2 regions of the Brevibacterium sp. CFH 10365 genome follow, and region 2 is predicted to be linked to the other one. Evidence: predicted binding sites of a transcription regulator. Region 2 holds the regulator's gene; the other holds the start of a gene.
What was found. Region 2 encodes HspR, which represses chaperone genes until heat shock. Its sites were predicted from a motif close to AAGTTGAGTCNNNNNGACTCAACTT; they were not measured.

Region 1 (14,732 bases), 170 kb from region 2:
CGTCGCCGGCGACCTCTTCGGTGTCCGAGGCCTGCAGCCGCCACACCCGCGCGGTCACGCTCGTGCGCTCGCCGTGGCGCATATGCGCTTCGACGAGTTCGATGGTGCGACCGGGACGGACGACGTCGACGTCGATGGTGAACTCACCGGAGTGGATGACGCCGAGGACGTCGAAGGTCACCCGGGAGATGAGCTTGTCGCTGGGCAGGCGACGTTCGATCTCGGCGAGCACCATCCCCGCGGCAGGAGCCAGGTGCTGCTCGCCGGGCTGCCAGGCACCCTGGCTGTGCAGAGTCGAGTGGAGGCGATCCTCGGACAGACGCACATAGTAGGAGTCCGGGTAGGCGGCACCGTCGTGGCCGAGGTGTTCATTGGGAGCTTGAGGCATGATCCCAGCCTATCGAGCCCTCACCGATCAGTTCGGCGCAGGGGCCGTGCGCGCACCCTCCCTGAGTGCCTTCGGCATATTCCCGCCGAGGCGGCCCACCCGAGCCGTCGACACCCCGCTTTCACCTCCGGCGCGGACGGCTTAGGGTGGGAGGGTGAGAATCGCTACGTGGAATGTGAACTCGATCCGCGCCCGCCACGACCGCATCGGGGCCTGGCTGGATCGTTCGGATGTCGATGTCCTGGCCATCCAGGAACTCAAGTGCAAGGACTCGCAGTTTCCCGAGGAGCTGTTCACCAAGCGCGGCTACGAGGTCAGCTATCACGGCCTCAACCAGTGGAACGGCGTGGCCATCGCCTCGCGCGTCGGACTGGCCGATACCGAGATCGGGTTCAAGGACATCCCTGCCTTCGGTTCGGAAGAACCCGTCGTCGAAGCCCGGTCGCTGTCGGCGACCTGCAACGACGTGCGCGTCTATTCGCTCTACGTGCCCAACGGCCGCGAACTCGACCACCCGCACTACGGCTACAAGCTGGACTGGTTCAAGGCGCTGACGGCCGATATCGCCGCCCAGCTGAGCGCCGAACCGGAGAAGAAGCTCGTCCTCTGCGGTGACTTCAACGTCGCCCCGCTCGACGAGGACGTCTGGGACATGGCCGAATTCGACGGCGCCACCCACGTCTCCGATGCCGAACGCGCCGCTTTCGATGATCTCCTCGGCGCGGGCCTGAGCGAAGTCACCCGCCAGTTCACTCCCGGACCCGGCGTCTTCACCTTCTGGGACTACCAGAAGCTGCGGTTCCCGAAGAAGCAGGGCATGCGCATCGACTTCCAGCTCGCCTCGCAGGCGCTGGCGCAGACCGCGACCGCCGGCGAGATCGACCGTGAGGAGCGCAAGGGCAAAGGCGCGTCCGATCACGCTCCCGTCATCGTCGATTACGACCTCTGAGGCACTTTCGTCTCACCTTTCGGCACCCCGGCGCAACTTCAGCGTCGAAGCCATAGACATCTCCCCTCTCTTCTGGTGAAGTTGAATCAGGAGCTAGGAAGGTGACGAGGATGTCAGCAACTGTCCGCGAATTGGTCGACGAAGCCTACGACCGGCGTGAGTCCACCTGGAGAGCCGCCCTCGAGACGGTCAATGACTGGGTCGAGTCCGTCCGCGCTCCATCCGCACTGCTCTCCGGGGATCGAGTGCGCGTCGTCGACGGTCGGATCAAGGACCGGCTGCGCACGGGCGAGAAGCTGCGCCGCAAGCTCGCCGATGCCAACGACGAGATTCACGAATCCGTCGAGGTCGAGAACCAGGTCATCGATGTCGTCGGCGCCCGCGTCATCTGCCGCACCGAACGCGAACAGTCGGCCCTGTGGGACCTGCTCACCGAGGTGAGTGACGATACGAACCTCTCCATCGCCGAGGTGCGCGACTATTCCGCGACCCCGAAACCGTCGGGATACCGCGGCCGCCACCTCGTCGTCGAGGTTCCCTTCGACTCCGAGCCCTCCGTCCTCGTCGAACTCCAGCTGCGCACGATCATGCAGGACGCGTGGTGCGTCCTGGCCGAGGAGCACCTGTTCAAACCCGGCCAGGCACTGAAGTCCGACTCGCAGCAGGAACGGCTGTCGGTCATCCTCGCCGGGCTCATGGCGCAGGCCGATTCCGTGGCCGGCTATATCGCCGATGACGTGGGCGCCTATTTGGGTCTGGGCAATTCCGCTCAGCCCCGTGCCTTCGCCGAGGCGGACGAACCGACCGATCCGGCCATCGAGGTCACGATCCGCGAACTCAACCACTCCTATGTACTCGCCGCCGACGAGGTGGGACGCCACGGCATCATCCGTCTGGAGACGCTCGGGCTGACCCCCGACAATCCGGAACGCTCGGCTTTCCCCCATCCGGGCGACAAGCTGCAGGTGCGGATGGACGAGTCGAACACCACTCGCTACTTCATTCCCGTCGGCAGGGAGAGTTAGACGTATGTGGGTTCGTCGGGCCCCGAGCTCGGCTCACGCGCAACACCGAACCCCACAGTCGCACACGCCTGCGGACCCGTCAGCCCGGTCTCCGCTCCACCGACTAGACTTGCGTCCCATGGGAAAGAAGTCGAAGCGCTCCAAGGAAGAACTCATCGCCAAACGCCTCGCCAGGGCACAGGCCACGGCATTCGTCGCCCGTCCGTTCGCGGACCTGCCGTTCGAATCCGACCTCATCTGCCTGCGCGAACTCGTGCCCGCGGCCACCGCGACCGCGAAGCTGACCGACGAATACGGCGGCCACGAGGTGACCATCACCTCCCTGCTGCCTGCCGCATGGCAGGCCTGGCGCCGCGACGACGGTGAGATCCTGGCCGGAATGCAGGTGCCCGTATCCTCGACCGACGCCTCCCGCGACGTCGCCCGCGGCCTGCTGGCCGCCGTCGACGCCGAACCCGGCACCTCCATCGAGGCGACGACCGAGCCCGGTGAAGGCCCGCGCCTGCAGGACATCCTCGACACCTCTCACCCGTTCGACGTCCGCGTGCTCGAGAACTTCGACTACTGGGCCCTGCCCGAAGCCGAGTCCGATGCCGACGTCGCCGCCGCCCTTCAGCAGGCCAACGACTCCGTGGCCCCGACCGAGAAGCTCGCCTCCGTCGACTCCGCCTACTGGACCGAAATGTCCGGCCGCACCTACGTCCGCTGGGCCCGACCCGAAGGTGAAGACCGCGTCGTCGATGCGATGGCCCGCCTGCAGGCCGAGAGTGCCAACGACCTCGGCGGAATCGGCACCTTCCTCGGCTACTTCCGCGCCCACGGCATCATCGTCCCCGTCTGGGAACTCGAGTTCGGCACCCAGGTCGACGACGTCGAAGAGCCCATCGCCGCGTTCGGAAGACGACTGGACGAGGCGCTGAACACGACCGAGCCGATGAGCACCGAGGCCCGCCGCGTCCGCTCCGGCATCGTGTCCCGCCAGCTGACCATCCACTGATATCCGTCACCACCCCATCGCCGAGGCGGGACCCGGAAACGGTGCCCCGCCTCGGTGCCGGTGACGGACAGGAGAACCCCCATGAGCGCACAGCCGCACCCCGCCCCCGAGGCGGTCGCCGCCATCGTCCCCGCGATGAACGAATCCCAGCGGATCGCTGCCACCGTCACGGCGGCCAAGCAGATCCCCGGGGTCGACATGGTCCTCGTCGTCGACGACGGATCTGCTGATGACACGGGGACCCTGGCTCGCCGGGCCGGCGCCGAGGTGATCACCCACCCGAAGAACAAGGGCAAGGCAGCGGCCATGATGACCGGGGCATTCGCTCTGCGCAATCGGGAGATCTCCGACGCCGACCCGGGCGTCGACCCGCACCACCGAGCGCTGCTGTTCATCGACGGCGACCTCGAGGACTCCGCAGCGGGCACCGCTCCCCTGGCCGCACCCGTGCTCGCCGGGAAAGCCGATATGACGATCGCTATCCTGCCCGCGCAGAAGCGCAAGGGCGGGGGCTTCGGCTTCGTCGTGGGACTGGCGAAGAAGGGCATCGCCGAGCTCTCCGGCTTCGAAGCCACCCAGCCCCTGTCGGGCATGCGCTGTCTGTCCCGTGAAGCCTTCGACGCGGCCCTGCCCTTCGCCGCCGGCTGGGGTGTCGAAGCAGCCATGACCATCGACGTCGTCAACGCCGGGCTGCGCGTGGAAGAGGTCGAATGCGACCTCCACCACCGGGTCACCGGTCGTGACCTGAAAGCGCAGCTGCACCGTGCCGCCCAGTACCGCGACGTCGCCCGTGCGATCCTCGTCCGCCGCCTGCGCGCGAAGCGAAGCGACGGGGCACACGCCGGGCCCGCCGATTCTGCGCAGAACCCCTCCGATGACCACAAGGAGACCGGCCAGTGAGCCTGAACCGTTTCGCATACCTCGGCCCCGAGGCCACCTTCACCGAGGCGGCGCTGCTGAGCTTCCTCGACTCCCGCAACCTGCGCGCCGACGCCTCGACGCACCCGATGCGCAATGCGCCCTCGGCACTCGATGCGGTGCTCGAGGGCGACTGCGATGCCGCGGTCGTGCCGATCGAGAACTCCCTCGAAGGCGGAGTGCCCGCCACGATCGATGCGCTGACCGAAAACGGACGCCTGCAGATCATCGCCGAGGTGGTCGTGCCCGTCCGCTTCGTCCTCGCCGTGAAGCCGGGCACCACCAGGGAAGAGATCTCCTCCTTCGGTTCGCACCCGCACGGTGAGGCGCAGGTGCGGACATTCATGAACGAGAACTTTCCCGAAGCCGTCTATCTGCCGACCTCCTCGACCGCTGCGGCCGCCCGAGATCTGGCCAACGACGCCGGTGACCATATGGCCGCGGTCTGCCCGGCCCTGGCCGCACAGCGCTACGGGCTCGAGATCGTCGCCGAGGACATCGGCGACCGCCTGGATGCCGTCACCCGATTCGTCGTCGTCACCCGCCCTGGCCCCCTGCCCACACCGACCGGTGCGGACAAGACGACCATCGTCGCGGCCCTGCGTTCGGACCGCGCGGGTTCGCTGCTCGAACTGCTCGAACAGTTCTCCAGCCGCGGAGTCAATATGTCCCGCATCGAATCGCGGCCGACCGGAGACGGACTGGGCCTCTACCAGTTCTCGATCGACCTGCTCGGACACATCCACGAGGCCCGGATGGCCGAAGCTCTGCAGGGCGTGCATCGGGCGGCGCTCAAGCTGCACTTCCTCGGCAGCTACCCGAGCTCGGACGGAGCCGTGGTGCCGATCGACCCGACGACGTCCGATGAGTCCTTCGCCGCAGCCGCCGACTGGCTGGAGTCCACGCTGCGCGGCTGACTATCTCCCTCACCGGGAGAGTCTGCGATACTGATTCCTACTGGCAGGTAAGCGACAGAGGAGTCGATGATGAGTTCTTTCGGCAGCACAGACCCAGACAGCAGAGACCGCTCGCGCGATGCGATCATCGTCGGTGCCGGACTCGCCGGACTCGTCGCCGCCCATGAACTCACCCGGGCCGGCAAGCGCGTGCTCATCCTCGACCAGGAGAACCGGGCCAACCTCGGCGGACAGGCATTCTGGTCCCTCGGCGGGCTCTTCCTCATCGACTCCCCCGAACAGCGGCGACTGCGCATCCACGATTCGCTCGAGCTCGCCAAGGATGACTGGGCCACCTCGGCGGGCTTCGACCGCGACGACGATCACTGGCCGCGGCAGTGGGCGGAGGCGTACCTCGAGTTCGCGGCCGGGGAGAAGCGCCGGTACCTGCGTGACCTGGGCCTGCGCCTGACACCGATCGTCGGCTGGGCCGAACGCGGAGGGTCCGGGGCGGGCGAGCACGGCAATTCCGTGCCCCGCTTCCACCTCACCTGGGGCACCGGCCCCGAGGTGGTCCGGGTCTTCCGCGAACCCGTCGAATCCGCGGAGGCCACCGGAGCCGTCGAGCTCGCCTTCCGGCACCGCGTCGACGAACTCATCACCTCAGACGGTGCCGTCGTCGGCGTCCGCGGACGCACACTGTCCCCCAGCCATACAGCCCGCGGAGTCGAGTCGAACCGCGACGAGGTCGCCGACTTCGAGCTCCGCGCTCCCGCCGTCATCGTCACCACCGGCGGAATCGGGCACAATTTCGAGCTCATGAAGAAGTACTGGCCGACCGACCGCCTCGGCGAGTTCCCGGACACGATGCTTGCGGGCGTGCCCGCGCACGTGGACGGGCGGATGCTCCAGATCGCCGAGGATGCCGGAGCGAGCCTGATCAACCGGGACCGGATCTGGGCGTACACGGAGGGCATCGAGAACTGGAACCCGATCTGGCCGGGGCACGGGATCCGCATCATTCCGGGACCGTCGTCGCTGTGGTTCGACGCCGAGGGCAATCGATTCCCGGCACCGAACTATCCCGGATTCGATACGAATCGGACGATGCGCACGATTCTGGACACCGGGCACGACTATTCATGGTTCGTGCTCAACGAGTCGATCATCCGCAAGGAGTTCGCCCTGTCCGGTTCGGAACAGAACCCGGACCTCACGGAGAAGGACATCCGGATCACTCTCGACCGGGTCCGGTCCTCGGATGCTCCGGGACCGATCGAGGCGTTCAAGAAGTACGGCTCGGACTTCGTCGTTGCAGACACGACCGAGGAGCTCGTGGCGGGGATGAACGAACGCTCTCGCGGACCGGTCATCGATCACGACCACCTCGTTGAGCAGATCCGGCAGCGGGATCGGCAGACCGAGCATGCGTTTTCGAAGGATGCGCAGGTCCAGGCCATCCACAATGCGCGGTCCTACCTGGGCGATAAGATCGTGCGCGCGGTCAAGCCGCACAAGATCCTCGACCCGGCGCACGGCCCGCTCATCGCGGTGCGCCTCAGCCTGCTGTCGCGCAAGACTCTCGGAGGGCTGGAGACGAACCTCGACGGACAGGTCCTGGCCCTGTCCGGCGCCGACGACCGCGGCACACCGATTCCGGGGCTGTACGCAGCCGGCGAGGTCACCGGATTCGGAGGCGGTGGAATGCACGGGTACAACGCGCTCGAGGGAACGTTCCTCGGCGGGTGCATCTTCTCGGGTCTGCGCGCCGGGCGTGCGGTCGCGGAGCAGTCCGCCCGCGGCGCATCCGGTCAGCCCGGCAACAGGGCCCCGATCGGCGGAGGAGAGCAGGAATGACCGGCGCCGCGCAGGGAGATCTCATCGTCCTCGTCACCGGGGGCACCTCCGGAATCGGCAGAGCCGTCGCGAAGGCACTGGCCGCGAAGGACTGCACGGTGCTGGCGACCAGTCGGAATCCCGACCGCCTCTCACCTGCCGATCGAACCCCGGGTGTCCGCTATCTGCGACTCGACCTGGCCGACCCCGATGGTCCGGACCGGTTGGCCGGAGAACTCGACGACATCGGCCTGCTCGACGACATCGATGTGCTCATCAACAACGCCGGTGAGAGTCAGTCGGGTCCGTTCGAAGAGCTGCCGACCGATGCGATCGAACGACTCTTCCGCACGAACGTGTTCGGACCCGTTCGGTTGAGCCAGCTCGTTCTGCCCGGAATGCGTGCGCGCAACCGGGGACGCATCATCATGGTCGGGTCCATGCTCGCCAGCTTCCCCCTGGCCCATCGCAGCTCGTATTCGGCGGCGAAGGCGGCTCTGCGCGCTTTCGCCACGGCCGCCCGACAGGAGCTCTCACCGTTCGGCGTGTGGGTGAGCACGGTCGAACCGGGATCGATCGCCACAGGCATCGGACAGCGCCGGACGAAGTACCTCGACGAGGATTCGCCCTATTCGACGGACGTCACGACGATGCTCGAGCATCTCGACGCCAATGAGCGCGGCGGCATTCCGGCAGAGAAGGTCGCTTCCACGATCGTCGATGCCATCATCGCGCCGAGGCCGCGGGAGTTCTACGCCGTCGGCAGCAGGGCGCCGCTGCCGTTCATCCTCAAGCGCGCGCTTCCGCGGTCGCTGGTGTCGAAGATCGTTGCGGCTCAGCACGGGCTGAAGCGGTGACAGCATTTGCCGGATCTCGGCGGCCGTCTGCGCGACTGACGTCAGGCTCAAGCGCTGAGCCTCGGTCGCTTCGCCGCCGCCGACTCACTGCAGGCGCGACGGGATGAGATGCTGGGTGGTCGAGATGCCGAGCACCCGCTGCTGTCGAGACAGGTTGTAGGTCCGGTCAGACTGCAGGTACTTGACGAGAAAGAACTTCGTCTGGTCCCCGCGTTTGAACATGCTCTTGATCTTGAGGCCGAGCTTCGCCGACACCAGCGCCTTGTCCTTCGCCACACCCTCGATGACGACCTGGTCATAGCCCATCCGCGCAAAGTGAGTGACCACGGCGTCCTTGAGGCGATAGGGAATCGGGTCCCCGATATTGAATGGTCCCGCCGCCGACGGCACGTCGAGGCAGGCGAGCGCGGCCCGCACCACGTTGTCGACATGGGTCAGGGTGAGCTTCTGCCGACCGCCGCCGGGCAGCCGCAGCACACCCTTCTTCGACAGTCGCGCGAGCAACGGCATGAGCATCGTCTCCCCCGGGCCATAGACCGCCGCGGGCCGCAGGATCGCAGCATCGGGGCGGATCCTGGTCACGAGCTGTTCGGCGAGCGCATGAGTGCGAGAGTACGCGTCGGAGAATTCGCTGGGATCCTTCGGCCCGGCCTCCTCCCACAGCTCGACATGGGGTCCGGTCTCCGAATACACCGTCGTCGACGACAGGTGGACGGCGCGCGCCTGCGGGAAGGCATCGAGGACATTGCGAGTGCCCGTGACCTTCACGTCGTAGAGAGTGTCGTCATCGGCGCTGACCGTCGAGATCCCGGCACAGTGGAAGACCGCTGTCGCGTTCTTGGCCAACGAGGTCACCGACGAAGGTGCGGATTCCGTGATGTCCCAGTGCTGGAAGTTCACCCCGGGAATCTCCGGGTCTCTCCGGCACAGGGCATAGACCGTCTCATCCCGTTCGGCGAGCGCCCGTGCAATGGCACCGCCGATGAAGCCGCTGGCTCCGGTCACTATCACCGCCACGACGGTCCCCTTCTCATCGTCACACCCACCGCCTCAGCGGCGGTGCTGCCACTGCGGTTCCCTCTTCGTCAGGAAGGCGTCGATCCCCTCCTGCGCATCGGCCGCGACGGCGTTGTCCGCCATCACCTGAGACATCCGCGCGTAGGCGTCGGCCACAGGCAGTTCTCGCTGTTCGTAGAACGCGGCCTTTCCTAGGGCAACTGTAGCCGACGAGGCGGACGCGACCTTGAGAGCCAATTCCAAGGTGGCGGACTCCAGCTCGGCGTCGGCGACGACATCGGAGACGAGACCGTACTTCAGCGCATCCGCAGCGGTCACGAAATCGCCGGTCAGCAGCATCCGCATCGCCTGCTTCGCCGGCACCGCACGCGACAGCGCCACCATCGGAGTCGAGCAGAACAGACCGATCTTCACCCCGGGAGTCGCGAACCGTGCAGACTCGGCGGCGACGGCCAGATCGCAGGTCGCCACCAGCTGGCAGCCGGCCGCCGTGGCCACGCCCTGCACCTGTGCGATGACCGGCTGCGGAATGCGCTGGATGAGCTGCATCAGCCGTGCACAGGCATCGAAGGTGGCCTGCTGTGCCTCATGATCCGCCCCGCGGATCTCGGTGAGGTCATGACCGGAACTGAACACGTGGCCGGCGGTGATGAGGATGACTGCGCGCACATCGGTGCGGTCGGCCACCTCGGCGAGGGTGTCGATGAGGGATTCCATCACCTCGAGCGACAGCGCGTTGCGGGTGGAGGGCCGATCGATCGTCACGGACGCGACTCCGTCGTCGAGCGACGCGAATACAATTGATTCCGACATAGCCTCATTCTGCCAAAGGTCGCCGGGCCCGGCGCGGAATCTGCGCCACTATTTTCCGCCCGCCTCCGGACACATCCGCCCCGGTGGGAGCGGTTCGGAGGGACTGCCATGACCACGCTGCTGATGATCATCGGATTCGGTGCCGCCACCTCGGTGGTGGTCGGATTGGGGCAGAGGCTCAAGCTTCCGTGGCCGGCGCTCATGGTCCTCATCGGCGTCGCCGGCGCGTTCATTCCCACCTTCGCCGAGGTGGCCATCGACCCCGAGCTCGTCCTCCCCCTCTTCCTGCCGCCCCTGCTCTTCGCCGCCGCGCAGAAGACGTCGTGGGCACTGTTCGCGATCCGGTGGCGCACGATCCTCGGCATGTCCGTGGCCCTGGTCGGGGTGACCGTGGCCGCCGTCGCCGGGTCCGCGGTCTTCCTCATCCCCGGAATCACGATCGCCGCTGCCATTGCGCTCGGTGCCATGCTCGCCCCGCCCGACCCGGTCGCCGTCGAGGCCGTGGCCAGCACCGTGTCGATCCCGCGCCGCATCATGTCGACCCTGCAGAGCGAGGGTCTGTTCAACGATGCCGCCTCCCTCGTCATCTTCCAGACCGCGATGGCCGCGGTCCTCGCCGGCACCGAGGTGGACTACGCAGATCTGGCCTTGTCATTCATCGTCTCCGCCGTCGTGGCGATCATCGTCGGCCTGGTCCTGTCCTTCGCCGCATGGTGGGTGATGGAGAAGATCGACCATACGATCGCTCGGTCCTCGCTCATGCTCGTTCTGCCCTTCGGCGTATACCTCGTGGCCGAGCACTTCCACGCCAGCGGAGTCATCGCCGTCGTCGTCGCCGCCCTCGAAGTCCGTCGCCGCGATGTCGAGGGCAACTCGGCGGAGCGGGTGACGCAGAATTCGACGTGGCAGGTCCTCGAGATGCTCATCACCGGAATCGCCTTCGGGCTCATCGGACTCGATCTGCGCCTCATCGTCGAATCCGAACATGCCGACCTCGGGCGGGCGCTGCTCGTCGGCGGGCTCATCGCCATAGTCGTCGTCGCCGTGCGTTTCGTCTGGCTGCTGCTGGGCACTGTCATCGAACGCAAGAGACGCGAGGAGGATCCCGATGCGGCACCTCTGAGCATCCGCGATGCGACCCTGATGACCTGGGGCGGGATGCGCGGCCTGGCCACCGTCGCCCTGGCGCTGTCGATCCCGGCCACCACGAGCTCCGGAGCCCCGTTCCCCGGCCGGTCCTATATCGTCGTCGCGGCCGCAGTGGTCCTGCTGGTCACTCTTGTGCTGGCCGGTCTGAGCTTTCCGACAATCGTCGGCGTCCTCGGCATCGACGACGAAGCGGAGAAGGAGCACCAGGCGACGAGGGACATCGCTCTGCGCGCCTACAAAGCGGCGATGCGCGAGATCAAGAACGATGACAGCCTGCCCGACGACGTCATCGAACCGCTGCGGGCTCGATTCAAAGTCCTCCACGACCAGCTCAGCGGCACCACCGACGAGCAGGCGAGCTCGGAGCAGGTGATGGCGTTCAAGGAGCACCGCGAGCAGATGCTGCAGGTGCAGAAGAAGGCCATGCAGTCCGCCCGCGCCGAGGTGCTCAAGGCTCGTCGTGAGCGCGGCACCGACCCCGAGATCGCCGACCGGGTGCTCCACCGCTTCGACCTCCAGTCGGTCATCGCCCGGTAAGGGTGGAGCGCGGCTCCGGCACCACAGGCCCGGGTCGGCCGGGCGCGGTTCCGGGCGGGCCGGGTCGGCCGGACGATGACACGGTTCTGGGTGGGCCGCCTCGGCGATACTCTTCCTCGAAATCCAAGGTTGAGCGGAATAGACTCAACTTTGTCGGTGTTGATCCTTTCGAGAGCTGAGATCAGCACAGATTTTCATGAAGGAGATGCGCATGGACGCACAGATGACAACGAAATCCCGGGAGGCGCTGCAGACTGCGGTCAACGACGTCGTCGCCCGGAAGAACAACCAGATCGAACCGGCCCACCTCGTCGCCGCTCTGCTCGGCCAGCCCGATTCGCTGGCCGCGACCCTGCTGACGAAGGTCGGCGCCGATCCGCAGACCGTGCTGCGGTCCATCGAATCCGTGATCGGCGGATTCCCGACCGTCAGCGGTTCGACCGTCAGCCAGCCGGGACTGTCCCGGGCCGGGCTGGAGATGATGAACCTCGCTCAGGAGGAGATGACCGCCCTCGGCGATCAGTTCGTCTCGACCGAGCACCTGCTGCTGGCCGCCGCGGCCGGCAAGGACGGCACCGGTGAGGCGCTGCGCTCGAACGGGGCGAACCGGGACGCGCTGCTCGCGGCGCTGCCCGAACTGCGTGCCGGGAAGAAGGTCACCTCGGAGAACCCCGAGGAGACGATGCAGTCGCTGGAGAAGTACGGCATCGACCTCACCGCCGTCGCCCGTGAGGGCAAGCTCGACCCGGTGATCGGCCGCGACAAGGAGGTGCGCCGCGTCGTGCAGGTACTCTCCCGCAGGACGAAGAACAACCCCGTCCTCATCGGTGAGCCCGGCGTCGGCAAGACCTCCGTCGTCGAGGGCCTGGCCCAGCGGATCGTGGCCGGAGACGTGCCCGAATCACTGCGCGACAAGACCCTCATCAACCTCGACCTCTCCGCGATGGTCGCCGGTGCGAAGTACCGCGGCGAATTCGAGGAGCGGCTCAAGGCCGTGCTCGAGGAGATCAAGAACGCCGACGGCCGGATCATCACCTTCATCGACGAGCTCCACACGATCGTCGGCGCCGGCTCCGGCGGGGACTCCTCGATGGACGCGGGCAATATGCTCAAGCCCATGCTCGCCCGCGGTGAGCTGCGCATGATCGGTGCCACGACCCTGGACGAGTACCGCGAGAACATCGAGAAGGATCCTGCCCTGGAGCGCCGGTTCCAGCAGGTGTTCGTCGGTGAGCCCAGCGTCGAGGACACGATCGCGATCCTGCGCGGGCTCAGGGAACGCTACGAAGCCCACCACAAGGTCACCATCAACGACGGCGCCCTGGTCGCGGCGGCCACGATGTCGAACCGGTACATCACCGGCCGGCAGCTGCCGGACAAGGCCATCGACCTCGTCGACGAGGCGGCTTCTCGTCTGCGGATGGAGATCGACTCGGCCCCGGTCGAGATCGATGAGCTCCGCCGTGCCGTGGACCGCCTGAAGATGGAGGACATGGCCCTGGCGAAGGAGACCGACTCCGCGTCGATCGAACGTCTGAGCGCCCTGCGAGCCGATCTCGCCGACAAGGAGGAGGAGCTGCGCGGCCTCGAGGCGACATGGGAGTCCCAGCGTGCCGGCCTCAACCGGGTCGGTGAGCTGAAGACGAAGCTCGACGAGCTGCGTTCGGCCGCGGACAAGGCCCAGCGCGATACAGACCTCGAGACCGCGTCCCGTCTGCTCTACGGCGAGATCCCGGCCGTGCAGAAGGAGATCGCCGAGGCCGAGGCCGCCGAAGCCCAGGCCGAAGCGGGACCGAATTCGGATCAGATGGTCTCGGACAAGGTCTCGAGCAACGACATCGCTGAGGTGGTCTCCTCGTGGACGGGCATCCCCGCCGGACGCCTCGTCCAGGGTGAGGTCGAGAAGCTGCTCGGGGCGGAGAACATCCTCGGTCAGCGACTCATCGGGCAGAAGAACGCCGTCGCCGCGGTCTCCGACGCCATCCGCCGGTCGCGTGCCGGTGTCGCCGATCCGGATCGTCCGACCGGTTCGTTCCTGTTCCTCGGCCCCACGGGTGTCGGCAAGACGGAGCTCGCGAAGTCGCTTGCGGACTTCCTCTTCGACGACGAGAAGGCCCTGATCAGGATCGACATGAGCGAGTACGGTGAGAAGCACACCGTGTCCCGCCTCGTCGGTGCTCCTCCCGGCTACGTCGGATACGACGAGGGCGGCCAACTCACCGAGGCGGTCCGCCGTCGCCCGTACTCCGTGGTTCTGCTCGACGAAGTGGAGAAGGCGCACCCGTCCGTGTTCGACATCCTGCTGCAGGTACTCGACGACGGTCGGCTCACCGATGGTCAGGGGCGCACGGTCGACTTCAGGAACACCATCCTGATCCTGACTTCGAACCTCGGTTCGCAGTTCCTCGTGGACAACAGCCTCTCGACCGAGGAGCAGAGGTCCAAGGTGCTCGATGTCGTGCATTCGACGTTCAAACCCGAATTCCTCAACCGTCTCGATGACATCGTGCTCTTCGACGCGCTGAGCCAGACCGAGCTCGCGTCGATCGTCGACCTGCAGATCGCGCACATGTCGCGCAGGCTCTCGGATCGGCGGGTCTCACTCGAGGTCACTCAGGGTGCCGAGGACTGGTTGGCCCTCGAAGGCTACGACCCTGCGTTCGGCGCCCGACCGCTGCGCAGGCTGGTCCAGCGCGAGATCGGCGACAAGCTGGCCCGCGCCCTGCTGGCCGGCGACATCGTCGACGGGGACACCGTGGTCGTCGACCTGCCCGAGGACCCCGAGGCCACCGGCCTGGAGCTGCGCCCGAAGCGGTAACGCTCCCGGGGCAGTAAGCCTCCCGGGGCGCGGAGCGGCGAGCGCGCGTTGTGAAGCGTGCGCTGCGGCTCCGCGCGGGCACGGGGCGGCGAGTGCACGACTCGCGGGCACGCCTCGCGGATTCAGCCCAGCTTGAGGTGGATAGCTCATGTTTGAACCCGTGCTGTTCACCTCAGACTGGGCTGTTCCGCCGGGTGCGGCGGCAGTCCTTACGGCCCACGGGCACCTTCGGCGGCAGTCCACTCAAGTGGCCCAGAGCCGAATGGGACACGTTCTTCTGATTCGCTCACGTCCTTCGGTGAGCATTTCAGAGAAACGTGTCCCATTCGGCATCTGTCGGCGCACGAAGACGTTGTCACGTTCCGGTCTGCCCGAAATGTGATGCGCCTCAGACAGTTGTGCGCGGGCTACTTCTTGCGGGAGCCGGCGGTGGCCTTCGAACCTGACTTCGAACCGGACTTCGCACCGGGCTTCGCATCAGCCTTCGAACCGGACTTCGCACCGGCGTTCGAGCCGGACTTCGCAGCGTCGC
Region 2 (14,732 bases):
GATGAAGGACTCCTTCAAGGTCACCGCAGGCGCCAAGGCTGGTGGCGACGACGGCAACGGCGGTGACAACGGAAACGGCGGAGACGACGGCAGTCAGCTGCCTCGCACCGGTGCCGACCTCGGTGGACTGACGACGGGAGCGCTGCTCCTCCTCGTCGGTGGTGCCGCGATCGCATTGACCGGCCGCAAGAAAAAGTTCGGACAGACTCCGACGAGCTTCTGATCTGAGACAGGCGGACAGCCTGATCAGCAGAGGAGGGGCGGCTCAGCACACGCTGAGCCGCCCCTCCTTCTGTTCTGATGTTCGCGCCGAAACGACCGTTCATCGTGAACGGAGAATGAACTCTGCGACCAGTCCGAACTCAATGCTGAACAAAACGACCACAACTATGCGTGTGGTGAATGTTGCATTACTGTTACATTCGTAATACTTCACACCCAGCTGTAATTTTCTAAGGAAATAAATGAAGAAGCTCGCCCTCGCCCCCGCGGTGGCCATCGCCATCACCGGCCTGGCCGCATCCCCAGTCATCGCTGCTCCCGAGGCTCCCTCCTCGGCAACTCAGCAGCCCGGTGCATCGCCTGCCGCCAAGTCCCCTGTTCAGCTCCAGAAGGCCGCTGCACAAGGAGTCACCGCGCAGGCTGGCGAAATTGCAGTGTCGGCTACGAGCGTCACCGTCGACGAATTCGCCGAGAACGGCGTTGGCATCGCTGGGGCTGGTCTCGAAGCAGACACCGAATACTCGATGACCGTTGAACCTGCCAGTGGGCAGAACGTCAACGTCTTCGAAACAACTGTCACAACCGATGCAGACGGTGCCTTTGAAGACGGAGTCGAAGCCGTCGGCGAGGCAAACCCGGCATTCGTCGGAGACTACAAGGTCACCGTCACGAACGTTGCTGACGAGAGCGAAACGTACAACACGACCTTCAGCGTCACTGAGGGCGAAGCCGACGAGCCCGAGGCCCCCACCGCCGACCCGAAGGTCTCGCTCAACACCGATGAGATCTCCGAAACCAACTTCGCGGAGAACGGCATCAAGGTCACCGGTGAGGGCTTCACCCCCGGCGGCAAGGTCACCGTCGTCGGCGGAGGCGCGCAGTCCGCTTTCGCCACCCTCGAAGTCGAGGCCGACGAAGACGGAAAGGTCTCCGCAACTCTGAAGTTCGACGGTGAAGGCGAGCTCCCGGCCGGCGACTATGCCGTCTGGGGTGTCGACCAGCAGTCCGAGACCAACTCCCCGGCTCAGGACTTCACCATCACCGAAGACGAGGCCGAAGAGCCTACCACTCCTGCTGAAGAAGCCAAGCTGACCGTCTCCCCCGAGACCATCACGCCTGCTGACTTCGTCAAGGAAGACAAGGGCGTCACACTCGCCGTCGAGAACTGCGAGCCCGGTGAAGACGTCCGCTTCCTCGTCAACCCCGAGGGCGAGTCGAACGTCACCGCTTTCGACAAGACCGTCCAGCCAGACGACGAGGGCAAGGCCAACGTCAACGTCTACGGCACCAGCGCCTCCAACGCCTCGGCCTACATCGGAGACTACGATGTGACCGTCACCTGCGGCGATGACGAACTGACCGGCGACTTCTCGGTCGAGAAGGACCCGAACGCCGGTGGCGGCGACGGCAATGAAGATGGCAACGGCGGAAACGACGACGGCGACAACGGAGATGCCGGCAACGGCGGCGACCTGCCCCGCACTGGTACCGAGCTGACCGGCCTCGTCGGCGGCGCAGGCCTCCTCCTCATCGGTGGGGTCGCAGTCGCACTGACCATGCGCCGCAAGAAGGCCGCCCAGGATCCCGCTGAGATCTGAGAGTGATCGTCTGAGCTGACACGAGCTCAAGACCGACTGAGAAGAGCGCGGACCCGATCGGGTACGCGCTCTTCTCGTTCCTGCCGTCGACCGCTCAGGCGCTGCCTGTCCGCGGGCTGGATCACCGACACCAGCTGCCTCGGCTCACTCCATCCGGTCGTAGCGGGAACGCAGGACAAGGAAGATTCCATAGAGTACGAGGCCGATTCCCACGGACAACAGCAGATACGGGCCGAACGGCTGATCACGCATCCCCTTCAACGCCCCGTCGATGCCCGTGAAATTTCCCGGATCTCCGTTCGCCGCCGAGACCGCCACGAGGATGCCCATCGACAACAGCGTCACCCCCTTGCCCAGGTATCCGACGACGCCGGTGAGCCCCAGCACGAAACGAGTGACGCTGCTGTTGGGCCTGCGCAGCTCAGCGCCCCATTTGCGGCGCAATCCATTGACGCAGAAGGCGACACCTGCAATCGCGACGACGGCACCTACCGCCATGAGGAGATAAAGGCCTCCCGGGGCTTTCGCCACTGTCGCTGATGCCTGTGAACTGGCTTTCCCCGAGTCTGCTCCGCCGCCGAGGACGAACTGCGAGAAGGTCGCGGCGATCGCTGCGTAGGCGATGGCAAATCCGAGCATCTTGAGGAAGTCGATCCAGCGACGTCGGCCCTGCTTCTGCTGCGGGTCTCGGGTCCCGGCTCCGCGCAGAGAGCCCGAACCGAAGAACGCGTTGATCAGACACCACAGCGCCATCAACGCACATCCGACGAGGCAGATGACGATGAGCACCATGCCGAAGGGCTCCGCCGCGATCTGTCCGACGGCTCCGGCCTGGTCGGCTTCACCGCCACCTCGGCCGAGCCCGATCGCCATGGTCGTGACACCGAGCACGGCGTGAACCAGCCCATTCGCGATGAAGCCCGCGCGGGCTATCCGTTCGAACCACCGACTGTCGGCGGCTTCCTGGGCCACCGCATCGGCTGAATCGGCTACCTGCTTGAACTTCTCGGAGTCGCTCATGAAGTTCAGTGTTGCACAGCTGCTGCTCCAGTCAGCCGCGTCGGTACCGGTTGTACAGCACGAGTGCCCCGGGCTCGGGACGGCCCTGCGGACGACGCCCCCTGGAGATCGAGACGACGTCGCCGCCCATGGTGCCGGCCGCAAAGACACGCGCATCGCGCTCCTGCGCCGACCTGCGTGCCCGAACCTCGTCCTCGAGCTCCTCATTGCGCGACCTGAGCGCATCGACCTGATTCTGCAGGTCGATGATCTTCTTGATCCCGACGAGGTTGACTCCCTCGTCCTGCGACAGCTGCTGGATCAGTCGCAGCTTGGCGATGTCCTTGCCGGAGTAGCGCCGCCCCCGACCCGCAGTGCGTTCCGGAATGACGAGGCCCAGGCGGTCATACTGCCGCAGCGTCTGCGGGTGCATACCCGCCAGATCCGCAGCCACCGAGATGACATACACCGCCGCACTCGATGAAATGTGCATTGTGATTCACCACCTCAACTGGCCTTGGCTTTGTCCAGCAAGCCGGCGCGTGGATCCTCACCTTCGGTGGCGGCCTTGAACGACTCGACCGCCTGCTTGGCTTCTTTGGACAGATTCTTCGGCGCCACGATCTCGACCGTCGCCAGCAGATCGCCGGTGCCCTTCTTCGATTTCACACCCTTGCCTCGCACGCGCAGGGTCCGCCCCGAAGGCGTGCCCGGTGCGACCTTGACCTTGACGGGCATTCCGCCCAGGGTCGGCACCTTGACCTCGGCGCCGAGGGCCGCCTCGTCGAAGCTGATCGGCAGATCCATCCGCAGGTTCTCACCGTCACGGGTGAACACAGGGTGCGGACTCACATGCACGGTGAGAATCACGTCTCCGGCCTCACCGCCGTTGGGACTGGACTTGCCCTTGCCCGCAAGGCGGATCTTCTGTCCGTCCTTGACCCCCATCGGGGTGCGCACGGTCAGCGGCTTTCCGCCGGGCATGTTCAGCTTCACCGAGGCGCCGTCGATGGCCTCGGTGAACGACAGCGTCGTGCTCGACTTGATGTCGCCGCCCTTGACCGGAGGCTGGTAGCCGCCGTATCCGCCGCCACCGAAGCCTCCGCCGAATCCGCCGAGCAGATCTGCCAGGTCCGGGGGGACGTCTCCCCCGCCGCCGTAGGTCGTGCGGGTCCGCGTCCGTCCGCCGCCTCCGAAGAGGTCGGAGAATACGTCCTCGAATCCGCCGCCGGCAGCACCGCCGGGTCCGCCGGAGCCGGCACTGAATCTGGCGCCGCCGCCCATCGCGCGGACCTGATCGTACTGTGCCCGAGATTCCTTGTCGGAGAGCACCTGGTGGGCCTGGCCGATCTCCTTGAATTTCTCCTCGGCGTTCTCATCACCGGGGTTGGCGTCCGGGTGATATTTGCGCGCGAGCTTGCGATAGGCTTTCTTGATCTCGGCATCGGAAGCATCCTTGGAGACGCCGAGGGTCTTGTAGAAGTCCTTGTCGAACCAATCATTCTGAGGTCCGGTATTCACCTGGCACCTCCTTTCCTTCCAATCAATCCTGTCATCACGGTATTCACTTGTCCTCTCACAATCCGCACCCCGGGGCAATGCCCCGAAGATCCGGACCGCCGCCGAGGTGGCTCCCCCGGCCCGTACGTCAGTTCACTGACGCACGGGGCGGGCGGTCGCCTCGGCGATCGTGGTCGTGTCTCAGTCCTGCGGTTGCTGGACACCGACGCGGGCGGCGCGGATGATGCGCTCCCCGATTCGGTAGCCCGGCTGCATGACCAGGAAGAGCGTCGGATTCTCGACCTCGTCCGAAGGCTGCTGCATGAGCGCTTCGTGGATGTTCGGATCGAACTCGTCGCCGACCTCTCCGTACTGTTCGACGCCGATCTTGTTCAGCGATTCGACGAGCTTGTTCACGTGGGTCTCGAAAGGCCCGGTGACATCGCCGTTCTCGCGGGCGAGCTTGACCTCGTCGAGCACGGGGATCAGGGCCTCGACGACCTTGATCGTGCCGCCGAGCGCCGCACGCTCACGTTCACGGTCGGCGCGCATCCGGTATGCCGCATATTCGGCGTTGATGCGCTTGAGGTCAGCCAGGTAGCCCGCGGCCTCCGAACCCGGTTCGGGTTCGGCCGCCGGCTCCGAGTCCTCAAGACCCGAGACATCAGCGGGGATGTCCACACCGAGGTCGCTGGCATCGGCCGCTTCTGCCTGCTCGGCGTTCGGGTCCGCGGTCGGCTCCTCGCCGGCCCCGTCCGGGGCCGACTGGGCGTCGGCCTCGGGACGGACCTCGCCGGTGTTCGGATCGACCCGGCGCTTGTCACTGAAGGTGAAGCCTGGCTCCTCGGACGACTTGTCGTTGCCCTCGGCAGTCATTACTTCTTCTCCTCATCCTCTTCGTCGACAACTTCGGCGTCGACGACATCGTCGTCTGCGCCTGCATCGGCTGCTCCCTCACCAGCGGCCTCGGCGCCTTCGGCACCGCCCTGCTGATTGTAGATGGCTTCGCCGATCTTCTGCTGGTTCTCCATGAGCTTGTCGTAGGCGCTCTTCACGGCGTCGTCGTCTTCACCCTTGAGGGCTTCCTTGACGGCGTCGACATCGCCCTGCATCTCGGTCTTGATCTCTTCGGGCAGCTTGTCCGCGTTGTCGGTCAGCAGCTTCTCGGTCTGGTAGGCGAGGTTCTCCGCATTGTTGCGGACATCGGCTGCCTCACGGCGCTTCTTGTCCTCTTCTGCGTGCTCCTCGGCCTCACGGACCATGCGCTCGATATCTTCCTCCGGCAGTGCGGAACCGCCGGTGATCGTCATCGACTGCTCGGTGCCGGTGCCCTTGTCGGTGGCCGACACGTGGACGATGCCGTTGGCGTCGATGTCGAAGGCGACCTCGATCTGCGGCACACCGCGCGGAGCCGGAGCGATACCGGTCAGCTCGAAGGTGCCGAGGTTCTTGTTGTCGCGAGTGAACTCACGCTCGCCCTGGAAGACCTGGATCGAGACGGAGGGCTGGTTGTCCTCAGCCGTGGTGAAGGTCTCCGAACGCTTGGTCGGGATCGGGGTGTTGCGCTCGATGAGCTTGGTCATCACACCGCCCTTGGTCTCGAGTCCGAGCGAGAGCGGGGTGACGTCGATGAGCAGGACGTCCTTGCGCTCACCCACGAGGACACCGGCCTGCACGGCGGCGCCGATGGCGACGACCTCATCGGGGTTGACGCCCTTGTTGGGCTCCTTGCCTCCGGTGAGTTCGGTGACGACGGCGGAGACGCCGGGCATACGGGTCGAGCCGCCGACGAGGACGACGTGGTCGATGTCGTTGACGGAGACGCCGGCATCCTTCATGACTGCGTGGAACGGAGCCTTGGTGCGCTCGAGTAGGTCCTTGGTCAGGTCCTCGAACTTCGCACGGGTGAGGGTCTCATCCAGGTGGATGGGTCCGTTCTCGCTCATCGACAGGTACTGCAGCGAGATGTTCGTGCTGGTGGCCGAGGACAGTTCCTTCTTGGCCTGCTCAGAGGCTTCCTTGAGACGCTGCAGAGCAGTGGCATCCTTGGTCAGGTCGACACCGTAGTTGTTCTTGACCTGCTCGACGAGGTAGTCGACGATCCGCTGATCCCAGTCGTCACCGCCGAGGCGGTTGTCGCCGGAGGTCGCGCGGACCTGAATGGTGGAGAAGTCATCTTCGTCCTTGCCGACTTCGAGCAGGGAGACGTCGAAGGTACCGCCGCCGAGGTCGAAGACGAGGATGAGCTCGTCTTCCTTGCCGCGCTCGAGGCCGTAGGCCAGAGCAGCAGCGGTGGGCTCGTTGATGATGCGCGAGACGTTGAGACCGGCGATCTCACCGGCGTCCTTCGTAGCCTGGCGCTCAGCGTCGTTGAAGTATGCGGGAACGGTGATCACCGCGTCGGTGACCTTCTCCTGCAGGTATTCCTCAGCGTCGTGCTTGAGCTTCTGGAGGATGCGGGCCGAGACCTCGGGGGCCGTCATCTTCTTGCCGCCGATCTCGGTGGACCAGTCGGTGCCCATGTGGCGCTTGACCGAAGCGACGGTGTTCTTGATGTTCGTGACGGCCTGGCGCTTGGCGATCTCACCGACGAGGGAGTCGCCGTTCTTGTTGACTGCGACGACGGACGGGGTCGTGCGACCGCCTTCCGCGTTTGCGATGACCTTCGGGTCGCCGCCTTCGAGGACGGTGACGACGGAGTTCGTGGTTCCGAGGTCGATTCCGACTGCACGTGCCATAGTTTTCTCTCCTTACAGATCGTGAGTTTCTGCGACTCGAATGTGTGCGATCGGGCGGCACCGCTGACGAGCAGAACCACTCGACCGCACACATTGAGCCAACCGGACTCAAGTATTCTCTTCGAGGATCCGACCGTCAAGTCGGCCTCATCAAAGTTGCGTACACTAGACTCAACTTTGATGAGGGCGTGTTTATTCCGACCGGCGAGAGAATCTTTGCGCAGGCGGCTAGAGGCTTGCGAACTCGACTTCGACACGCAGAGGCCGGAGGCCAAGAACCGCTGGCTATGCCGCCCGTCAGAGTCGGGCAAAGGGCGAAACAGCTTCTAGTGGCCGCCGCCGAGGCCGCCTGTGAGTCGAGCATGGAACGCAGTCGTAAAGTCGTTCATGCCGACGAACTCCACAGATTTCCCGTGCTGCTCGTATTTCGTCTCGATCGTATCGAGAGCGGCGACGGTCGACGCGTCCCAGATATGCGACTTCGTGAAATCGATGACCACCCGATCCGGATCGTCAGCGTGTTCGAACAGTGTCGTCAGGTCGTTGCTGGAGGCAAACAGCAGCTGGCCTTCGACTGCATAGTGCGCGACCTCCTGACCACTCTGCACCTGGACCTCTCGGCGGACGTCGATGAGATGGGCAACGCGACGGACGAACATCACAGAGGCCACGAACACCCCGACGACGACGCCGATGGCGAGGTTGTGAGTAGCGACGACCACGGCGACAGTGATGACCATAACGGCAGTTTCGCTCTTGGGCATTCGCTTGAGCGTGGCGAGTCTGATCGAGTGCCAGTCGAAAGTGCCGACCGAGACCATGATCATCACGGCGACGAGGGCCGCCATCGGAATGACGGACACGATGTCTCCGAGAGCGACGACGAGAATCAACAGGAACAACCCGGCGAGGAATGTCGAAATGCGGGTGCGGGCGCCGGAGGCTTTGACGTTGATCATGGTCTGCCCGATCATGGCGCATCCGCCCATGCCGCCGAAGAACCCCGAAAGAATGTTCGCTACTCCCTGTCCCCAGCCTTCGCGGGTCTTGTTCGAATGCGTGTCTGTGACATCGTCGACGAGCTTCGCCGTCATCAGTGATTCCATGAGTCCGACGAGGGCCATCGCCAGAGAGTAGGGGGCGATGATCGTCAACGTCTCCCAGGTCAGGGGTACGCCGGGGATGAACAGTTCCGGCAGACTGCGGGGCAGCTCCCCCTGATCGCCGACGGTGGGGACGCTGATCGCGAAGGCCACGACTGCGACAGTGACGATGATGATCGATATCAGCGGAGCGGGGATGACTTTGGTGATCTTCGGCATGAAGATCATGATGACCAGGCCGACCGCAACGAGCGGGTAGACCATCCAGGGCACATCGATCAGCTGCGGGAGCTGAGCAGTGAAGATGAGAATCGCCAGAGCGTTGACGAATCCGATCATGACGCTGCGCGGGATGAAACGCATCAGTTTCGCGGCACCGAACACGGCCAGCACGATCTGCAGCACTCCGGCAAGCAGGACGGTGGCGATGAAGTAGTCCATTCCGTATTCACGGGCCACCGGTGCGATGACGAGCGCGACTGCACCGGTCGCGGCGGTGATCATCGCCGGGCGCCCGCCGACGAAGGCAATGGTCACGGCCATGATGAATGAGGAGAACAGGCCGACCTTCGGGTCGACACCAGCGATGATGGAGAACGAGATCGCCTCAGGGATCAGCGCCAGCGCAACGACCAGTCCCGCGAGGACTTCTCGCGTGAGGATACGCGGAGTCTTCAGTGCGGTCGCCACTGAGGGGTCGGGAAGGTAGCGACTCCGATCGTCGGCGGTGGTCGTGTTCGTCGTCATGTTCGAGCCTCCAAGGCCGGGAGCACGTCAGGTGTGGCACCATCTGAAAGAGGGATGCGCTTGCGCGCGGTCGGCATGCTCCCGCTTCACGCGAAAGGCGAAATCCGGGAACGCACCGCGGTGCCGTTCGGGCGCTGAAGCCAACCCTAACGTAACGTAAGGGTTGCTGCGAATTGAGGAGAGTGTCGATGGCCGAGACCGGGATGATGCACATCGGAGAGTTGGCTGAACGTACGGGGCTGTCGCTGCGAACGATTCGCCACTACGACCAGATCGGCCTGCTGACTCCTTCGGGCCGGTCGGAGGGAGGTTTCCGCCTCTACACGGAAGACGATCACGACCAGCTGATGCTGATTCGCAGGATGAAGCCGCTGGGGTATTCGCTGGAGCAGATGGGTGACCTGCTCCGGGCACTGGAGAGTGCTCGCGGAAGCGAACCATCCCGGGCCGATGGAGCCAATGAGCTGACGCAGTTTCTCGATGATGCTCACGAACGCCGTGACAGACTCGCACGGCAGCTCGCCGCCGCCGATGAGTTCATCGATCAGCTCAACTCACGGATCACTGCGTAGACGAGCGACTTCCGGCAGCTGAGGATTCGGCTCACTCGCCGAGGTGGTCCTCCAGGTCATCGAGGATCTGCCCGGCACCGGTGGGGCCGAGGCCGAGGAACCACACGTCGTCGTTGACGCGGACGGCCTTGCCGTCCTTGACCGCATCGAGCCCCTTCCACTGGCTGGAGTCGAGTGCCGTCTCCTCTCCGGTCGCCTCCGGATCGCCATAGCTGGTGTAGAAGACGTAGTCGCCTTCGGCCTGGTCGAGGTTCTCCGGAGAGATCTCGACGGCGAGCTCGTCGACGGCCTGGTTCTTCGGACGCTTGAACCCGGCATCACTGAGGATGACTCCGATGAGCGATTGGTTTGCGTACAGGCGCAGGCGTTCGGGCATGAAGCGCACGAGCGAGATCGTCGGGTCTCCGTCGACATCTGCCCTCAGACCTTCTGCTTCTTCTGCATACTCCCTGAGGTTCGCCGCGGTTTCGTCTTCCATCCCCATAGCCTCACCGACGAGGCGGAAGTTCTCCTTCCACGGGAACCCCGGCCTGATCGAGAACACGGTCGGAGCGATCGAATCGAGCTCGTCGTAGAGCTTGTCGGCGCGCAGCTGGCTGCCGAGTATGAGGTCGGGTTCGAGCGAAGCGATCTTCTCGAGGTCAAGCTCCTGAATCGTGCCGACCGTCTCGACTCCCTCCACCTGGTCCTCGAGGTAGCTGGGCACAGGATTGGCGCCCTCGGTCGTGACCATGCCGACGGGCTTGATGCCCAGCGAGAGGACATCATCGAGCTCACCCGTGTCAAGGACGACGACTCGTTCGGGCTTCTTCTCGATCTCGGTCGTGCCATTGGCGTGCTTGACCGTGCGAGGGAAGACGCCGGCCTCGGCATCGCTGCCGAGCTTCGCGGTCTCCTCATCGGCAGTGCCGAAGGCTTCTCCGCCGGGCGCGACGTCCTTGTTTCCGGATTCGCCTCCGGACGCTTTGTCCTCCTCAGCGGCGCAGCCGGTGGCGAGCAGGGCGATTGCCACGGCGGCGGCCGCACACACTGCAGCCCGGTTGCGAATTCTCATTGTCACAGAGCTGAGCCTACCCTAACCACCACTGCTTCCAGACCGCACCTGGCCACCTCGCGGTCCATTACACGTGCAGTTTTCGGTGGACTTAGGTTAGGCTCAGCTATATCACTTCTCAGTCAACCGGAAGGTCCCCATGTCCCGCCTCGTCCTGCCTGGTGTCCGCACCCGCGTGCTCGCCTCGCTTGCTCTCATCACCGCCCTCGGCCTGTCAGCGTGCGGCGGAACGGACTCCGCCGACTCCGGGAAGACTGCCGACGCCTCCGGCGAATGGCCCCTGACTGTCACGGACGATGCCGGACACGAGGTCACCATCGAGGAGCAGCCGACGACGATCGTCTCCACCGCCGTCACCCTCACCGGCAGCCTGCTTGCGATCGACGCACCGGTCACCGCCTCCGGTGCCACCATGCCGAACTCCCCCGTCGCCGACGACCAGGGCTTCTTCACTCAGTGGAGCGATGTCGCGAAGGAGAAGGATATCGAGGCCCTCTACCAGGGCGATCCCGACGTCGAGGCAGTACTGGCCGAGGAACCCGACCTCATCGTGGTCTCGAAGACCGGCCAGGACTCGGCGAATGCGATCTACGATCAGCTCAGCGATATCGCTCCGACCGTGGTCATCGACTACGGCGACAAGGACTGGCAGGAGGTCACGAGCCGCCTCGGCGAGATCACCGGCCACGAGGACGACGCAAAGAAGGTCAATGACGAGTTCGACGCTCGCGCCGAGGAAGTCAAGGAGTCGATCGACGCCCCCGCGCAGCCCGTCACCGGGATGGTCTTCAACGAGAAGGCCAAGGGAGGCGGATCTGGGTCCAGTGCGAACATCTGGACGCCGGAATCGGCGCAGGGAAAACTCCTCGAAGAGGTCGGATTCGAACTCGCCGACGTCCCTGAGGGGACGGCCGGCCAAGGCGAGATGGGCAAGCGCGCCGATATCGTCGAGGTCACCGGTGAGAACCTCTCCAAGGCCGTCACCGGTGAATCCGTCTTCCTCTTCAATGCGAATGAGAAGACCGCCGAGTCGTATGAGAAGAACTCTCTCGTCGAGAGCACCCCTGCGGTGAAGAACGATGCGGTCTTCGCCCTCGGCCTCGACTCGTTCCGCCTCGATTACTATCCCGCCACGAACGTCCTCGACCGGATCGAGGACGAATTCGGCAAGTGACGACGAAACGGACAGTCGGCAGCGAAGAATCGCCTTCGCTGCCGACCGTCCGTTCTGAATCCGCGGTGCCGCCTCGGTGATCAGTCCCTGGCCGGACGGGAGCCGATGATCTCGGCCCGGTCGTCGCGGCTGAGCTGGCGCAGCTGGGTCACGTGAGCAGGATTGAGTTCGGAGACATCGGCCACCTGCAGCAGACGCATGGTGCGTTCGACCTGCTCGCCGAGGATCCCGATCGTCCGATCCACACCTTCCCGACCTCCGGCCATGAGGCCGTAGAGGTAGGCGCGGCCGATGAGCGTGAAGTCGGCGCCGAGGGCCAGCGAGGCGACGATGTCGGCTCCGTTGCGGATGCCGGTGTCGATGATGATCTCCACGTCCTTGCCGATCTCGCGAGCCACCTCGGGGAGGAGTTCGAAAGGAACGGGCGCTCGGTCGAGCTGTCGTCCGCCGTGGTTGGACAGGACGATCGAGTCGACGCCGAGGTCGGCGAGCTTCTTCGCGTCTTCGACGGTCTGCACCCCCTTGACGGAGAACTTCCCGGGCCACATGGCGCGGATCTCGGCGAGGTCATCGAAGTCGATCGACGGGTCCATCGCGGAATCGAGGAGCTCGCCGACGGTTCCGCCGGTCTCCGACAGGGACGCGAACTCGAGTTTCGGCGTGGTCAGGAAGTCCCACCACCACCAGGGACGCGGAATCGCATTGAGGATCGTCTGCGGAGTCAGCTGCGGCGGGATCGAGAAGCCGTTGCGCGTATCGCGCAGGCGAGCCCCGGCCACGGGGGCGTCGACGGTGAAGAACAGGGTGTCGAAGCCGGCGTTCTTCGCGCGTTCGACGAGCCCGTAGGAGATATCGCGCTGCTTCATCACGTAGAGCTGGAACCAGTTGCGACCGTGCGGGTTGACCTTCTTCACGTCCTCGATCGAGGTCGTGCCCAGGGTCGAGAGGGTGAACGGGATTCCCGCCGCTCCGGCGGCCCCGGCCCCGGCGGTCTCACCCTCGGTCTGCATGAGTCGGGTGAACCCGGTCGGGGCGATGCCGAAGGGCATGGCCGAGCTGCCGCCCATGATCTGGGTGGAGGTGTCGACATTCGTGACGTCTCTGAGGATCGAGGGATGGAATTCGATGTCACGGAAGGCCTGCATCGACCGCTCCATCGAGATCTCACCCTCGGCGGCTCCATCGGTGTAATCGAAAGCTGCGGCCGGTGTCCGGCGCTTCGCGATAGTGCGCAGGTCCTCGATCGTCAGCGCGTTCTCCAGACGGCGCTTCTTCGAGTCGAGTTCGAACTTCTTGAACTTCATGAGTTCGAAGATCTCTGCCGGCTGCGGGATCTGTCTCTTGACCATGTCTGTCGGTCCTTTCTGTGGCGAAAAAGCTGGGATTCTCAGGGTGTGGGCAGGCGGGCGCGACTCCTGCGTCAGGACGAGGGGACCATCCACGACAGCACCGTGGATTGGAGTCCGACGAGCAGGCACATGATGACCAGCAGCCCCAGCGACCAGCCGATGACGCGGCGGAAGATCGACGCCTCCCTGCCGAGGAGCCCGACGGCCGTGGCTGCGATCGTGAGGTTCTGCGGGCTGACCATCTTGCCGAGGACGCCGCCGGAGCTGTTGGCCCCGACGAGCAGCAGCGGGTCGAGTCCGGCCTCATGTGCGGCCGTCTGCTGCAGCGTGGCGAACAGGGCATTGGCCGAGGTGTCCGATCCGGTGACAGCGGTGCCCAACCAGCCGAGGATCGGTGAGAGGAACGCGAAGAAGGCGCCCGTGCCGGCAATCCAGGTGCCGATGGTGATGGTCTGCCCCGACAGGTTCATGACATACGCCAGGGCGAGCACCGAACCGACGGTGAGGATCGAGAACCGCATCTTCACGACATTGACGACGAGGACGTCGAGGGCATCCTTGGCCGTCATCTTGTAGACGATGGCGACGATGATGCCGGAGATGAGCAGCAGCGTTCCCGGCGAGGACAGCCATTGGAAGTTGTAGATCGTGCTCGTCGACACCTCGCCTGCCGAGTTGAGGATGTTCCCGTCCAGGCCCGGCCAGGGGATCTTCACATCGGTGGAGGCCAGCCAGTTGTTCAGCGCGGGGACGAGCTTCGCCACGGAGAAGATGACGATGACGAGCAGATAGGGGAAGAGCGCGAGGAACACCCGCGACCCGGTCAGCGGCGTCGTCTCCTTCTTGACATCGGTGGCCACGGCCGCGGAGGCAGTGCCCGCATCGGGGGCGTCGGCGCCCTCGTGCTCGCGCTCCTCGGCCATGCGGTCGAGTGCATCCCGTCCGCCCTTCGGCTTCCAGAACCGGAGCATGATGACGACGGCGGCGAGGCCGACGAGGGAGGCGATGATGTCGGTGAGTTCGACGGAGAGGAAGTTCGAGGACACGTACTGAGCGGCACCGAAGACGAGGCCGACGACCAGGGCCAGCGGCCAGATCTGGCGGAGTCCGCGACGACCGTCGACGAGCATGACGAGGAAGAGCGGGACGATCGCGGCCAGGAACGGGGTCTGGTGACCGACCATCGCACCGATGTCCTGATAGTCGATGCCGGTGAGCGTGCCGGCGGTGATGATCGGAATGGCGATGGCACCGAAGGCCACAGGAGCGGTGTTCGCGACGAGGACGACGACCGCGGCACGCATGGCGGTGAAGCCCACTGCCACGAGCATGACACCGGTGATCGCCACCGGTGCACCGAATCCGGCGAGCGCCTCGAGGAGTCCGCCGAAGCAGAAGGCGATGATGATGGCCTGGATGCGCGGGTCATCGGAGATGACGTTGATGACCAGTCGCAGGTCTTCGAAGCGGCCCGAGCGCACGGTGAGTTCGTAGAGCCAGATCGCGGTGATGACGATCCACATGATCGGGAACAGGCCGAAGGCGAATCCCTGCGTCGCCGACAGCGCGGCGAGCCCGACGGGCATTCCGTAGGCGGCGATGGCGACGATAAGGGCGACGCCGACTGCCGTCAGTCCGGCCCAATGGGCCTTCCACTTCAGTGCGCCGAGGGTGAC

Region 1: the regulator HspR is predicted to act here: its motif matches at 11,509-11,533, upstream of clpB (ATP-dependent chaperone ClpB).

Annotation. Positions count from the first base shown of each region.
Region 1 covers NZ_VIGO01000003.1:405,505-420,236, forward strand. Annotated here, with positions in the region: gene FHG09_RS07920 (thioesterase family protein) at 1-388, opposite strand, end outside; gene FHG09_RS07925 (exodeoxyribonuclease III) at 543-1,337, shown strand; gene FHG09_RS07930 (GTP pyrophosphokinase family protein) at 1,448-2,362, shown strand; gene FHG09_RS07935 (DUF5926 family protein) at 2,481-3,359, shown strand; gene FHG09_RS07940 (glycosyltransferase family 2 protein) at 3,441-4,259, shown strand; gene pheA (prephenate dehydratase) at 4,256-5,194, shown strand; gene FHG09_RS07950 (FAD-binding dehydrogenase) at 5,264-7,030, shown strand; gene FHG09_RS07955 (SDR family NAD(P)-dependent oxidoreductase) at 7,027-7,866, shown strand; gene FHG09_RS07960 (NAD-dependent epimerase/dehydratase family protein) at 7,951-8,883, opposite strand; gene FHG09_RS07965 (enoyl-CoA hydratase) at 8,917-9,696, opposite strand; gene FHG09_RS07970 (Na+/H+ antiporter) at 9,805-11,382, shown strand; gene clpB (ATP-dependent chaperone ClpB) at 11,594-14,200, shown strand; gene FHG09_RS07980 (HTTM domain-containing protein) at 14,608-14,732, opposite strand, start outside.
Region 2 covers NZ_VIGO01000003.1:236,382-251,113, forward strand. Annotated here, with positions in the region: gene FHG09_RS19790 (hypothetical protein) at 1-223, shown strand, start outside; gene FHG09_RS07240 (LPXTG cell wall anchor domain-containing protein) at 465-1,820, shown strand; gene FHG09_RS07245 (DUF1206 domain-containing protein) at 1,965-2,840, opposite strand; gene FHG09_RS07250 (heat shock protein transcriptional repressor HspR) at 2,872-3,312, opposite strand; gene FHG09_RS07255 (DnaJ C-terminal domain-containing protein) at 3,327-4,340, opposite strand; gene FHG09_RS07260 (nucleotide exchange factor GrpE) at 4,521-5,195, opposite strand; gene dnaK (molecular chaperone DnaK) at 5,195-7,057, opposite strand; gene FHG09_RS07270 (SulP family inorganic anion transporter) at 7,384-8,907, opposite strand; gene FHG09_RS07275 (MerR family transcriptional regulator) at 9,096-9,479, shown strand; gene FHG09_RS07280 (ABC transporter substrate-binding protein) at 9,511-10,533, opposite strand; gene fepB (Fe2+-enterobactin ABC transporter substrate-binding protein) at 10,673-11,707, shown strand; gene FHG09_RS07290 (alpha-hydroxy acid oxidase) at 11,788-13,056, opposite strand; gene FHG09_RS07295 (L-lactate permease) at 13,128-14,732, opposite strand, start outside.